DNA from 2 places in the Neobacillus camarae genome. Region 1 is predicted to be linked to the other one. Evidence: predicted binding sites of a transcription regulator. Region 1 holds the regulator's gene; the other holds the start of a gene.
The links. The regulator Rex, encoded in region 1, represses fermentation and respiration genes when NADH is low (regulators of the CRP and FNR family bind a similar motif). The targets are predictions, from matches to a motif close to TTGTGAAATATTTCACAA.

Region 2: ACY8D0_RS02765 (TIGR04053 family radical SAM/SPASM domain-containing protein) is a predicted target of Rex. The motif match lies at 4,053-4,070, and genes of this name have one in related genera.

What each region holds. Positions count from the first base shown of each region.
Region 1 covers NZ_JBUCKX010000004.1:168,921-176,300, forward strand. Annotated here, with positions in the region: gene tsaD (tRNA (adenosine(37)-N6)-threonylcarbamoyltransferase complex transferase subunit TsaD) at 1-468, shown strand, start outside; gene ACY8D0_RS22250 (ABC-F family ATP-binding cassette domain-containing protein) at 1,081-3,000, opposite strand; gene moaC (cyclic pyranopterin monophosphate synthase MoaC) at 3,174-3,680, shown strand; gene ACY8D0_RS22260 (redox-sensing transcriptional repressor Rex) at 3,686-4,351, shown strand; gene ACY8D0_RS22265 (DegV family protein) at 4,467-5,294, opposite strand; gene ACY8D0_RS22270 (DUF4395 domain-containing protein) at 5,458-5,886, shown strand; gene ACY8D0_RS22275 (acyl-CoA dehydrogenase family protein) at 6,250-7,380, shown strand, end outside.
Region 2 covers NZ_JBUCKX010000001.1:569,026-576,405, forward strand. Annotated here, with positions in the region: gene ACY8D0_RS02725 (DegV family protein) at 1-250, opposite strand, end outside; gene ACY8D0_RS02730 (YitT family protein) at 352-1,194, shown strand; gene ACY8D0_RS02735 (Gmad2 immunoglobulin-like domain-containing protein) at 1,242-1,607, shown strand; gene ACY8D0_RS02740 (DUF3813 domain-containing protein) at 1,645-1,830, opposite strand; gene ACY8D0_RS02745 (hypothetical protein) at 1,833-1,979, opposite strand; gene ACY8D0_RS02750 (Cof-type HAD-IIB family hydrolase) at 2,078-2,890, opposite strand; gene ACY8D0_RS02755 (metal-sulfur cluster assembly factor) at 3,325-3,633, shown strand; gene ACY8D0_RS02760 (DsrE family protein) at 3,648-3,986, shown strand; gene ACY8D0_RS02765 (TIGR04053 family radical SAM/SPASM domain-containing protein) at 4,150-5,277, shown strand; gene ACY8D0_RS02770 (Crp/Fnr family transcriptional regulator) at 5,372-6,070, opposite strand; gene moaA (GTP 3',8-cyclase MoaA) at 6,305-7,321, shown strand.

The DNA.
Region 1 (7,380 bases):
ATTGACCGATTGGCTCATGAAGGCAGTCCGACAATTGATTTGCCGCGCGCTTGGCTGGAAGAGGGCTCGTATGATTTCAGCTTCAGCGGTTTGAAGTCGGCTGTGATTAATACAGTCCACAATGCCGAACAACGAGGGGAAACGATTGCTCCTGGGGAATTGGCGGCCAGCTTCCAAGCGAGCGTCGTGGAGGTTTTGGTTACCAAAGCAAAGCGGGCTGTTGATCAATATGGAGTCAAACAATTATTGGTGGCCGGCGGCGTGGCAGCCAACAAGGGATTAAGGGAAGCACTGGAACAAACCTTTACCAAAGGTTCTGACGTGGAATTGGTGATTCCCCCTTTATCGTTATGCACCGACAATGCGGCTATGATTGCTGCAGCGGGCAGTGTCATGTATGAAAAAGGAATTCGAGCTGAACTGAACTTGAATGCAAACCCAGGGCTGGATATTGAAAAATTTAATTAAGTCCCTTCCAATCGGAAGGGTTTTTTTATTGTAGCCCCTGACTTCTGCGGGCGTACAGGGCCTGAAGAGCCCCAGTTAACACCTTTAGCGCCGAGGTGAGCCTGCAGGTTCGCTGAGCGACTGAGGCGGAAATCAAATTTAAAGGAGCATTATTGTAAAAAAATATTCTGGCTAAAACAATGCATTTTAATTAACCGTTTGTTTAATTTTAACTCTAGTTAACCAAACGTTTGATTAATATTAATTAAACATTTGATTAACTTTGGAAAACCTTAGAATCCTTCAGGGTTTTTGGAATAAATCAAACGTTTGTTTATGTTTAATTAAACGTTTGATTAAATTATCCCCCTTTTTTAAACAAACGTTTGTTTAAAAGATCATTGTGGATAAAATTCAGGAATATAAATGGTTACGGTTGTGGATAAGTGCTGAATTATGTTGATAATGTGGATATTTTTGATATAATCTGTGGATAATGTGGAAAAGTCGGTGGATTACTGTAGTAAAGCCATCCTTTGTGTGAATAAGCTTGTGGAAAAAGCAAACCTTCTATATCTCTATAATTTTATTTGAAAATATAAAAAAACCGGACAAATAGCCCGGTTGATCCACTTATTCCGCCAATTCAGCCCATTCTTCCATGTATTGATCCAGGTTGGCTTTGGCATGTTCATTCTTGCTATTAATTTCTAATACTCTTTCATGGTCCTGAAACACTTCAGGGTCGCATAATTGCTGTTCATAGTCTTGAATTTCTTCTTCTAATTGCTCAATCTTTTGTTCGATTTCCTCTAGTCTTCGCTTTCGTTGGCGTTCTAGCTTCTTGGTTTCTTTATCCTGTTGATAACTCGTTTTATCAGCCTGGTCATTGGCAACGGCCTTTTGCAAGGAAGCTTGGGCCTCCAATGCAGCGAGCTCTTCCTGTTCCAGCTTTTTATCCAAATAGTAATCATAATCGCCAAGATATTCGGTACCGCCCGTTGGACTAAGCTCTAATACCTTAGTGGCAATCCGATTGATAAAATACCGGTCATGGGAAACAAATAAAATGGTTCCTGGATACTCAACCAAGGCGTTCTCGAGAATTTCCTTACTGTCGAGGTCCAAATGGTTGGTAGGCTCGTCCAAGATTAACAGATTGGCTTTTTCCATCATCAGCTTGGCGAGGGCCAGCCGGGCTTTTTCACCGCCGCTTAATGAGGTGACGGTTTTTAAAACATCATCACCGGAAAACAGGAAGTTACCCAAAACGGTACGGATTTCTTTTTCCGGCTTGAGCGGATATTCATCCCACAACTCGTTTAAAACACGTTTATTGGAAGTTAAGTTCGCCTGCTCCTGATCATAATAACCAATGGAAAGATTGGTCCCATATTGGACAGTCCCTGCGAGGGGCTGCAGCCTTTTAATGATGGTTTTCAACAGGGTCGATTTGCCAATCCCGTTTGGTCCGACAAGGGCAATGCTGTCCCCGCGAAATACACGGAAGGAAATTCCCTCTGACACTTTTTCCCCATGATAACCGACCGCAAGGGAGTCCACCGTTAACACGTCATTTCCGCTCTGTTTTTCAATATCAAAGGAGAAGTTGGCCGACTTTTCATCGCCTGCCGGACGATCCATGACATCTATTTTCTCCAGTTTCTTGCGTCGGCTTTGGGCCCGTTTGGTGGTCGAAGCCCGTGCCAGGTTTCTTTGGATAAAGTCCTGAAGGGCGGCAATTTCTTGTTGCTGCTTTTCGTACAACTTCATGTCCCGTTCGTAATTGGCAGCCTTCTGATCCAGATAGGCGCTATAGTTGCCGGTAAACTTTTGCATTTGCCGGCGCGACAGTTCATAAACTTGGGTCACGACCTTATCTAAAAAGTACCGGTCATGGGAAACGATTAAAATGGCTCCGTCATATCCCTGTAAATATTGCTCAAGCCAGGAGAGCGTTTCGATATCCAGATGGTTGGTAGGCTCGTCCAATATTAAAATATCAGGTTTAGTTAAAAGCAGTTTGCCCAAGGCCAACCGGGTCTTTTGGCCGCCGCTCAGGCTGGAGATGATGAGCGACTGGTCATGAAAATTTAGTCCGTGAAGCACGGAACGGATATCGGCCTCAAATTGATAGCCGCCCTGCTCCTTGAAACTCACTTGGAGCAGATCGTACTCTTTAAGGATCCGTTCGTATTTTCCCTGATTGTTGAAAATATCAGGATCGGCCATTTGTTCTTCCAGTCTTCTTAACGACTTTTCCATGGTAAGCAGGTCCTCGAATACAGTCAGCATTTCCTCCCAAATCGACAGGTTCGATTCCAAACCCGTATTTTGTGCTAAATAGCCGATGGAAACATCTTTCGGTTTGATGATTTCCCCGCCGTCATGCGATAGATGGCCGGCAATGATTTTCAGCAATGTCGATTTCCCGGCACCGTTGCGTCCAACAAGGGCAACACGGTCACGGGTTTGTAATTCGAGCTTTATATTCGATAAAATAAGTTCAGCGCCATAATATTTTTCCAGTTGGTTCACTTGTAATAAAATCATATTTTTTCACCTCAATTACCTATAAATAGTGTACCTTATTCCGAAAAGGTCGGCAATAAACGGCGGGTTTTCGGGAATGTGTTTCTTTTGGAAAAAAAAATAAGCGATTTCGTGCAAAGTTTCACAGACAGAATCGTGAAAATATAGTATTATTCCTTTGGGAGGCTTTTTAAATGGCTGAATTTACTCATTTTAATGAAGAAGGCAGGGCAAAGATGGTGGACGTTAGTGATAAGCCGGAAACAGCTCGTACCGCGCTTGCCAACTCCAGCATTACTGTCAGCAAAGAGATTTACCAAAAAGTGACCAATAATGAAATGAAGAAAGGCGATGTCTTGGCAGTTGCCCAGGTAGCAGCTATCATGGCCGCCAAAAAAACATGGGACATTATCCCGATGTGTCACCCGATTCCTCTGACCGGAGTGAATGTTAACTTCTCATGGGAGCAACAGGATGCGGATCAGTATAAATTATCGATACAAACCGAAGTAAAGACCAAAGGAAGCACTGGCGTCGAGATGGAAGCGCTAACAGCTGCGTCGGCCTGTGCTTTAACCGTATATGATATGTGCAAGGCCGTCGATAAAGGGATGGTTATCGGTCCAACCTATTTAGTAAAGAAAACCGGAGGAAAAAACGGAGACTTTATTAGAGAAGAGATAAATCAATTAGAGAGGTGAGGAGTATGGCGAACGAGACAGCAAAAATACCACAGGCAACAGCAAAACGGCTGCCCTTATATTATCGATTTATCCAAAATTTGCATGCCTCCGGAAAACAGAGGGTGTCTTCGGCAGAACTAAGTGAAGCCGTAAAAGTGGACTCAGCAACTATCCGCCGGGATTTCTCCTATTTTGGAGCTTTAGGGAAGAAAGGGTACGGGTATAATGTCAATTATCTCCTGACTTTCTTTCGTAAAACCCTCGATCAGGACGAATTGACCAAGGTTGCCCTAGTTGGGGTCGGTAATCTGGGAACGGCGTTTTTGCATTACAATTTTATGAAAAACAATAATACGAAAATTCAATGTGCATTTGATGTGGATCCGAATAAAATCGGGACTTCCATAGGGGATGTTCCCGTTCACTCCATGGATGATTTGGAAAAATACTTAGTGGAGGAAGATATCCCTGTTATCATATTAACCGTTCCTGCTCCGGTTGCTCAACTAATTACAGACCGGCTGGTGAAAACCAATGTGAAGGGGATATTAAATTTCACACCGGCGCGGTTGAATGTGCCGCCGTCAATCCGGGTTCATCATATCGATTTAGCGGTCGAACTGCAGTCATTGGTTTATTTTTTAAAGCATTATCCAAATGCGAATGAGACAGAGGCAGAGGAAGAATAGGAAAAACAGGCCTTTTTTCGGAAAAGGTCTGTTTTTTTTTTGAAGGCATTGCTCAATATGGCTGTTGATTTCCACTTCAATCAACAGAGTAAAAAAAATCAGTGAACAAAGCATTTTAGAAAGAAATAATCATGCCGCCCTTACCGGCATATGTTCCCATCGTGGCCCCCATGTAGTTCACAATGACTTCTTTTGGATGGAATCTCTCGATAAGCTCTTGCTTAATCGCTTCGGCTTCTTCTGTGTTTCCGGTATGGGTAATCCCGAATACGGTATGGGAGAAATCGCTGCTTTGCTCTTGGATGAGCTCCATCGTCCGGTTGTGAAACCGTTTCTTGCCTCTAACCTTCTCTTTGATTTCCACTTTTCCACCCTCGACTCTTTCTAAAATCACTTTGATATTCAGAATCTTGGCTAACGAGCCTTGGAATTTGCTGAGGCGGCCGCCCTTAACGATATTTTCCAACGTATCTAAAAGGACCAGGATGGTCATTTTTTCACGATAATCGGTAAGCTCCTTCAGGATTTCGTCCATTGTCCGTCCTTGACGGGCGAGTTCCGCGGCGCGGATAAGTTGCAATCCATGTCCTAGCGATCCGGCAAGAGTATCAAACACCGTGACGTTCGCATCTGACAGGTCTTTGCCAAGCGAGGCGGATTGATAGGTACCGCTCAGGCCGGATGAGATGGTCAGGCAAAGCAGCTGGTCATCACTGTTGAATCGGCTAAAGGTTTCAGCAAACAAGGCTGGTGAAGGCTGAGAAGTTTTTGGCAGCTCATTGGAGTTGAACATTTTTGTAAAAAACTCATCCGGTGTCAGGTCGACCCCTTCCGAATAGGTTTCGTTGTTGATCATGATGGTCAACGGGACCACAGTGATATTGTATTTTTCGATTAAATGTTTCGGCAAATCAGCCGAGCTATCGGTGATAATTTTGATCATAGAGACCCCGTCCTTAACTTTGTATCTTTTATTTAAGTATAACAGTTAGTAGGATTGTATGTATTTTTTAAAATTTGAGCGATAAGTTTTTCTATACAAAATAGGGGGAAATGATTAAAATATATATAAACCTATAAAACAAATAAGAAAGGTCGGGATTAAAATGGCAGAAGCAGTTCGTTCAATCCCACGTCCGCTTGTGAAAACCAATCAGTGGGTGATTGTGATTAGTGTTCTCTTAACCTGGGTGACTGGTTATGAGTGGATTTTGTTGATCCCATTTACTGCAGGAATACTTGGTCTTTTATTCGGATTTAATCCGGTTATGCAAATAGCAAAGCTTTTTTTGAAGAAGGATCCCAAATCCTATATTCCGGAGGACTGGGAGCAGCAGCAGTTTAACCAAAAGATTGCCGTGTCTTGTCTCGGGATAGGATTTCTCAGTTTTGTGCTGGGCTGGACTACACTCGGTTATGTGTTTTCAGCGCTGGTGATGATTGCTGCATTTGTCGCTATCCTGGGATTTTGCATCGGCTGTTTTATTCACTACCAATGGAGACAATACCAGTATCGCAGAACCCAGCAACAATAGAGAGAATTTAGGAAGAGAGCTGTTTTTATGCAGCTCCTTTTTTAATGGCGAGCTGATCAGTCCTAATTATGTCATGAGGACAGGAAATAAAGAAATAAACAGGATGTTGTCCTCATGGAGCCGTCATGAGGACAGAAAAGGCAGTAATGAACGTAGTTTTGTCCTCATAAAGCCATCATGAGGACAAGAATCACGGAAATCAGCAAGTTTTGTCTTCATGAACCGCCCAGAACCTTACTATAAAGAAAATTCCCCATCCTGTTAAACCCCATCTTCATTCCTCACATTGACGTCTACCCTTTTCCCAGCTTAAAATAAAACTGAATATTTGTAAAATTTCCCAATAAGAAGGAGTGACATTCAATGAACATCGCTTCCCAGGACGCTGCCACAAGAGGAGCCAATTCTTATAGCTTTGATGAATTCCTCGAAAAGCGTGCCAGCCTTGACTGGTACCGGGACGAGCCATTCTTACAGAAAGCCGTCAAAAAATTCGCCGCATCCCAGTACGAAGATATCCATAAAACCCTGCAAACTTTCTCCCCAACTGTATCAACCAAATGGAATCAATTGGCCGAACGAATTGCCCGCCCTGAAGTCCGTCCCTACATGCTTCACTACGACGCGTTTAACCACCGGATTGATCGAATCGTCCGGCCGATGGAAACCCTTCAACTCGAACAAGGAATATTTGGAGAAGGCCTGTTTTCAAGCAAAAGGCATCCTTGGGAAAGCTTTGTCAAAAGAATGTTAATTCATCAGCTTGGAGAAGCGGGCGTGACCTGTCCGCTAACCTGCACCCATGGCTTAGTCGCCCTATTAGAGCAGTTTCCAAATGATGAAATCCCCGAGCTTCAAGAAATCCTCCAACATACAAAAGAAGGCATCAACGGGGAGTTTGCAATCGGTGCTCAGTTTATGACGGAAATCCAGGGCGGGTCCGATTTGCCGGCCAATGTATTGGAGGCGGTGCCAGAAGGAAGCCATTATCGGCTATATGGCAATAAATTCTTCTGCTCAGCTGCCCATGCTGATTATTCCGTGGTCACCGCCAAAATAGCCGGCACCACTAAGGTCTCCACCTTTATCGTTCCGTCCTGGCTTCCAGGCGATAAAGAAAAGGAAAAACGCAATAGTTACGACATCAACCGGATCAAATGGAAACTTGGTACAGCCGAACTCCCGACGGCGGAAATCCAATATAACGGAGCGCTCGCCTATCCAATTGGGCCTAAGGACAAGGGGATAGCTGTCGCAGTGGGAATTGTCTTAACTTTATCGAGATTAGAAATCGGCATTGCCTGTGCCGGCTTTATGCTAAGGGCTGCAAGAGAAGCCAAGCTCTATGGAGATTTTCGGACCGTGTTCGGGAAAAAGGTGAAAGACTATCCGCTCTCTGCCAGCAAACTAAAGAAAATCGAAAACGCTGCCCACAGGACAACCGCGGGGGCATTTAAAATCTATGACTCATTTTTAAAGCTGGAAAAGCCTCTA
Region 2 (7,380 bases), on a different contig from region 1:
ATATGCCAGACTCATTTTTTTCTGCCATTTCTGTAAAGGTTTCCTCGAATAAAAGGGGAGAGGCCTGTGATGTTTTCGGGATTTGACCGCTCCTGATTGCATCATATACGGTTTTGGGATCGACGTTTTTTACATCTTCATATTCTTCTCCGTTTATATGGACCTTTAAAGGTAATAATGTCACGTTGTTTTCTTCATAAAAACTTTTCGGTAAATCGCATGCGCTATCAGCGAGTATCTTTACCTGCATGAAGCTCACCTGCTTTCAAAAATCTATCATATTCAGTTTAGCGGTTTCGGATAAAAAATACAATTACCTTAATGGTTAACAGGAAAAAAGGGGGATTTATATTGGTTTGGCTTCAAATAAGGAAAATTGGCATCGTGGTGATTGGTGCCTTATTAAATGCAGCCGGAATGAATTTATTTTTAGTCCCGGCGGATATATACTCCAGCGGTTTTACCGGGATTGCCCAATTGCTTTCAAGAGTGATAAGTGATTATACATCGTTTCATGTGTCAATGGGACTGTTACTGCTTATTTTAAATATTCCGGTTGCAGCTTTGGGGTGGAAAAAGGTCGGAAAATCTTTTACGATATACAGTTTCCTAAGTGTGGCCCTATCGTCCTTGTTCCTAGAACTTATTCCGGTGAAGCCGATTGCGAACGATATCCTGCTAAATTCGGTTTTTGGGGGAGTCATCGTGGCTGCAGGTATTGGAATAACTTTAAAATGGGGGGCATCGACAGGTGGTCTGGATATCATTGCAATGGTGCTGTCAAGAATCAAAGATAAACCAATCGGTCCTTACATGTTTATTTTAAACTTTTTCATCATCATTACGGCAGGGTTTCTGTATGGTTGGGAAAAAGCGTTATATACATTAGTTTTCTTGTACACTTCAACAAGGGTCATTGATGCTATCCACACACGGTACGCGAAACTCACGGCTTTTATAATTACCAAAAAAGCAGATGAATTGAAAAAAGCCATTCAAGCAAAACTCGTTAGAGGAATTACCATGATTCCTGCCAAAGGGGCATTTTCCAACGAAACAAGAGATTTGCTGATGATAGTCATTACGAGATATGAGTTGTTTGATTTAGAGAGGGTCATAAAGGAAGTTGACCCTAATGCCTTTACCAATATTATAGAAACAACCAATGTCTACGGATTTTTTCGTAAGGATTAGGTCACTCTTCTTGGAAAAATTCAAACGTAAGATTCAGGAGGGAATTTATGCGTATTCTAATTTGTATACTCTTGATTTTCTTTCCTCTAATGTTAAATACCGACGCAAATGAAGTAGTGCATTTTCCAGGTATCCGAAATGTGATGGTATCAGGAGGGAACGGAACTTATACTGTCAAGGGTGAAGCAAATGAAGGATTCTTTTACACTGTTGAAGATGGCCATAATCAATATATTGAGGAGCAGAAGGTTCTGGCAGGTGGAAAAAAAACGGAGTGGCAACAGTTCAGTATTTCTGTGCGGATCCCTTCAGGAAGGCTGCCGGATAACGGAACACTAATGTTTCACTTCTATCAACGGAAGCAAAACGGGCAAATCATATATGAATATCCGGTTGTTTTAGAAAGGTTTTAAACGCAAAAAGCGGAAGCACCAAGGCTTCCGCTTTTTGCTACCTTAATTGATCAAGCTCTTGTTGCATTTTTTGGAGCTGGCTTTGCTCCGCGATGGTCGAATTAGCATAAGCGGAGCTTAATGCATTTTTCGCCTTTGCCACTGCGGTATCGCGGTCTTCTGGGCTGGCTGTAATGGCCATCTCAACAAATCTGCGTGCTTCCTGGAACAATTGGTTACCCATTGTTACATTCCTCCAAGCGGGGACCTGTGCACGTTAGCCATTTTCTGGGCTTCCGCTTCAGCGTAGGTCATGTGATAAGGTATTCGTTCTGCATGTTTGTTGACCGAATCCTTCCCTTGCTGGATAAAGCGTCTGGATTTGTTACCCATTCGAATCCCTCCAATATGCTTCAAAGCTCAGGTTGAAACAGCATGGCTGCCTCAAATGTAGTATGTGCAAACTATAAAGGGTTCATCAAGGAATGTCGCTACTTAATATTAAGCAAATTTGCCAAATAGGCTCCGACTCCGTCTTCTTCATTGGACAATGTGACATCACTGGCAATATTTTTCAGCTGGTCGATCGCATTGCCCATGGCAACCCCGCGACCAGCATACTCTATCATTTCCAAATCATTATCCTCATCGCCAAAGGCAATCACTCTGTCACGGGGGATTCCATAATAATCGGCTGCTTTTTTAAGACCAATCGCTTTGTTTAATCCGGTTTTAATAATTTCAATGACATGCCATGGTGCTGCCCAGCTCCGTTGTTCAATCACTTCGGCGTGAGCATCTGCTAAATGATTGCGGATTTTCTTCAATTGATCCTCCTCTGTATGTATCAGCATGCTAGTTGGAGAATCTTGCAGAAAGTTTGTTAAATCACCGGTAGTAATTTTGGGATTACCGTAACTGAAAATTTCCAATAATTTTTCATCATGATAGTGAAAATACACTTCATCCATTACTTCGGCAATAATATTATGAAATTGAAAGCTGCGGCACGCCTCCACGATGTCCTTTGCCACTTTAATATCAAGTGGTTCATGATAAAATCCCCAGTTTTCGTCTAACGGATGATGCGTGAATGCCCCATTAAAATTAACAATAGGAGTATCGAGTTCCAGTTCCCGATAGTACATTTCGCTTGACCGGTAAGGCCGCCCTGTAGCGATCATCACAACATGTCCCGCTTCTTTTGCTTTTTTGAGAACTTGTTTATTTTTTTCCGATATTGTCTTATTATCTTTTAATAAGGTTCCATCCAAATCCAATGCAATTAAGTGTTTTTCGGCCATTTCAATCCCTCTTTAATGTGTATTTTCATAATTAAGCGTTCTTTTAGGAAAAATTTTATCTTCATGTTAAACTAAAAACATAAAAAATTCATATGCGGAATGGAATTATTTATAACTATATTCACTATGTTAACAAGTTTGTATCATGGGTGTAAAAAAATTCACACTAAAATGTTTGAATTCACTCTATACTATATAGAGGGACATGTAAAATTTAAAGAATTGTTAAATTTGGCTGTTGATTGCAGCGAAAGGCGCTCAGCGAACCCGCGGGCGTGCCGGGGGAGCCTCCTCGGTGCTGGAAGCGCCTGCGGGTCTCCCCAGCCCCGTACTCCCGCAGGAGTCGAGCTTATCAGCTCCATTCAACAGAGTGAAAAAAATCAAAATTATTGTTTAACAGAGCCATTTTAAAAATAAACAGGAGTGAAATCAATATGAATGAAGAATTAAGAGAAAATATTATGGGTGCTTTGGAACTGGTTATTGACCCTGAAATCGGGATTGATATAGTAAACTTGGGATTGGTTTATGATTTGGAAATGGACGATGAAGGAAAATTAACGGTTACGATGACCTTAACGGCAATGGGCTGCCCGCTGGCCGGTACGATTGTGGATCAAGTGAAACGAGCTATAGCTGATATTCCTGAAATTAAAGAAACAGATGTAAATATTGTTTGGAATCCACCTTGGAACAAAGATATGATGTCACGCTACGCAAAAATTGCTTTAGGAATTCGTTAAGGAGACAATAGCCGATGAATAACAAGGTAATTTTAGTTAGCTCCAATCAACTGGGAAGAGGGGACCAAGAACTAGGTGAGAATATTCTTGAAACCTTTTTTACCATCCTTAAGCAAAAACAAGAGCTCCCGAAAGCTGTTTTTTGCATGAACAGTGGGGTTTTGACGATGACCGAAGAATCATTAGTATCGGTACATTTAAAGGAACTGGAAGAAAAGGGTGTTGATATATTAGCCTGTAAAACATGTGCGGACCATTATGGTGTTACCGATAAATTGACAGCTGGAAAAATCAGTGGCATGGCTGATTTTATTGACCTTGCCGCCCAATACGAAATTATTACCATATCCTAAGAATCTATTTTAAAAATCTACACGAAAGCGTCGGGTGACATCCTGACGCTTTTTTTGTGTTGCGAACTGTGAGATAGTTCACTTCTTTCTCCTATATTCATCTTTATAATGATGAGTATCAAATCTAGTTCAGGTTGCTAGCTGTACTTAGGAGGGCATAACAATGAATTTTAACCGTGAATTTAATAAGGATCCGTTTATTGTCATTTGGGAACTAACGCGCGCTTGTCAGTTAAAATGCCTGCATTGCCGTGCCGATGCCCAATACACAAGAGATCCTCGGGAGCTTACGTTTGAAGAAGGTAAGAACTTAATTGATCAAATATATGAAATGAATAATCCACTGCTGGTCTTTACCGGCGGCGACCCGCTTATGAGGCCGGATGTATTCGAAATAGCCAAATATGCGGTGGATAAAGGGGTGCGGGTTTCTATGACCCCAAGTGCTACACCCAATGTAACGAAAGAGGCCATTCAAAAGGCGAAAGAAGTAGGCCTATCCCGCTGGGCGTTTAGTCTTGACGGACCTAATGCCGAGATCCATGACCATTTCCGCGGTACCGCAGGGTCCTTTGATTTGACAATGGAACGAATCCGCTACCTGCATGAACTGGAAATTCCAGTACAAATCAATACAGTCATCTCGAGATATAACTATGAATACTTAGAAGAGATGGCAAATTTAGTGGAAGAACTGAAATGTGTGTTATGGAGCGTCTTTTTTCTCGTACCGACAGGCAGGGGACAAGTATCCGATATGATATCTCCCGTTGAACACGAGAAGGTGTTACGATGGCTTTACGAGCTTAGTAAACGGGTGCCATTTGATATTAAAACAACCGAAGCCATGCATTATCGTCGTGTAGTGATTCAGCAAAAAATGCGGGAAGCAAAATCCAAACATGATGAAATTGATTACTTGAATGCATTGACGGAAAAAGGTTTAACAGGTTCAATCGATGGTTTGGGAAGAGCACCAAAAGGTGTAAATGATGGAAATGGATTTGTGTTTATTTCCCATATTGGCGATGTTTATCCAAGTGGACTGCTTCCGGTTAAGGCCGGTAATGTCCGAGAAACACCTCTTGCTGAGATATATCGAGAGTCACCGATTTTTAAATCGTTACGAGCCCCAGACTCCTTTAAAGGCAAATGCGGGGTTTGTGAATTTCGTTATGTTTGCGGAGGTTCAAGGTCACGCGCTTACGCGATGACGGGGGATTATCTAGAAAGTGAACCATTTTGCGTTTATATTCCTAAAGCACTGCGGGAAAAACAAGCAAACCTTTAACTAAAGCCGGCACGGGAGCAATCGGTTTGATTGCGTCCCCCCAAGGTATCCGGGAGGATTTCGGCACAAAAAAAGAGCTGGCGCAATGCCAGCTTTATTCAATATTGCAATAGATGGCGGGACAATTCTCACAGCCAATCTCATCTTTTAAATATTGTAAATCCAATATCGATATTTTTCCTCGTTTAATGGCAATAATGTTGTTTTTCTTTAATTCGCTTAGAATCCGATTGGTACTTTCTCGGGAAGTGCCGCAAAAATTGGCGAGTTCCTGGTTAGTCAACGGCAAATCAATAAGAATTTCATTCCCTTTGTTGACCCCATAACTGTTGGACATCCGTATAAGCGTTGAAATAAGCGCACCGCGTTTTCCATGGAGGACTAAATCGCGGAACTTGGTTTGGGTTTTTCGGAAATGATCGCTCATCCACTTCATAAATTCATAACCAAGTGCACTATTTTCGAAAATCTTTCTTTCAATAACATCCTTTTTAATGGCAGCTATTTCTCCATCTTCTATTACCATTGCGCTGAACAAGTATTTAGGATGTTCAGTGAAAAGCGTTAATTCGCCGCAAATATCGTTTTCCCCGCAAATTCTTAAATACAGCTCACGTCCATCGGAGGTCACTTTGCTGATTTGGATTTTACCGGAAATGATGACATATAACTCATCGGCGGAAGCCCCTTCTTGAAATAAGTAACGCCCTCGTTCACTTTTGAATGTGTGGTCTGCAAATTTTAACAATTCTTTTATTTCAATGGAATGTGTAGGTTTCACCTGTGTGATCATTAATATCACCTCTTCAAAAAATTCATGCATTAAAAAAGTTCAGTCTCACTCTCTATAACCATATTTTAAAGTAAATTTAGTCACGAAAACGAAGTAAACAATGACAATATAGTGAAAACTTGTTTAAGAAAAAGATAAAAAGTATTGTAATAGTGAATAATATAACAGTTTTTTCTCTGGGTTATCTGATACAATGGATATAAAACTAACTTCCTTTAATATGGAGTTGATGAAATGGAAAATTTGATCGTTACAGATCAATTAAACCGACCATTACGCGATTTAAGAATTTCAGTTATAGATCGTTGCAATTTCCGCTGCCAATATTGCATGCCGGCTGACCAATTTGGGCCAGATTTCAAGTTTCTTCCCAGAAGTGCCCTCTTAACATACGAGGAGATTGAACGGCTTGCCAAAATATTTGTAAGTCTCGGAGTAAAGAAAATCAGGTTAACGGGCGGTGAGCCGCTTCTCCGCAGGGATTTGCCAGTTCTCGTTGAAAAACTGTCTGCAATTGAAGGGCTAAGTGACCTAGGATTAACCACTAATGGTGTCCTGCTCCCTAAACTGGCAGAAAGGCTGAAACAGGCCGGACTAAAACGGGTTAATGTAAGCCTTGACAGCTTGAATGATGAATTGTTTGGGAATATCAACGGTCGTGGTGTAGGAACAGGACCTGTTCTAGAAGGAATTGAAGCAGCCAAACAAGCTGGATTAGGAGTCAAGGTAAACATGGTTGTAAAAAAGGGCCTCAATGATTCTGAGATTGTTCCAATGGCTGCTTTTTGTAAAGAAAATGGTTTGGAGCTGCGGTACATTGAATATATGGATGTTGGTTCTACAAATGGCTGGAAAATGGATGATGTGATAACCAAAAAACAAATATATGAAATTTTAAAGGACCAGTTTGAAATGGAGCCAGTGGACCCGGCGTACTTTGGTGAAGTAGCCAAACATTACCGTTATAAAGATACCGGAGTAAAGGTCGGGTTTATTACATCCGTTTCAGAATCATTTTGCTCAAGCTGCACCCGTTCCCGCCTTTCTGCTAATGGCCAACTATTTACTTGTTTGTTTAATGGCAATGGGCATGATATTCGGAACTTTATGAGAAACGGTGCATCTGATGAGGAAATTTCACACAGAATCATAAACATATGGAATGGACGTAACGATCGATATTCCGATGAAAGAACAGAAGAAATGGCTAAAAACCGCAAAAAAATTGAAATGTCCTATATCGGCGGTTGAAAATTTACAGTTGTACTTTTAATAGTAAAAAAACTCTCTTCACCATGAAGAGAGTTTTT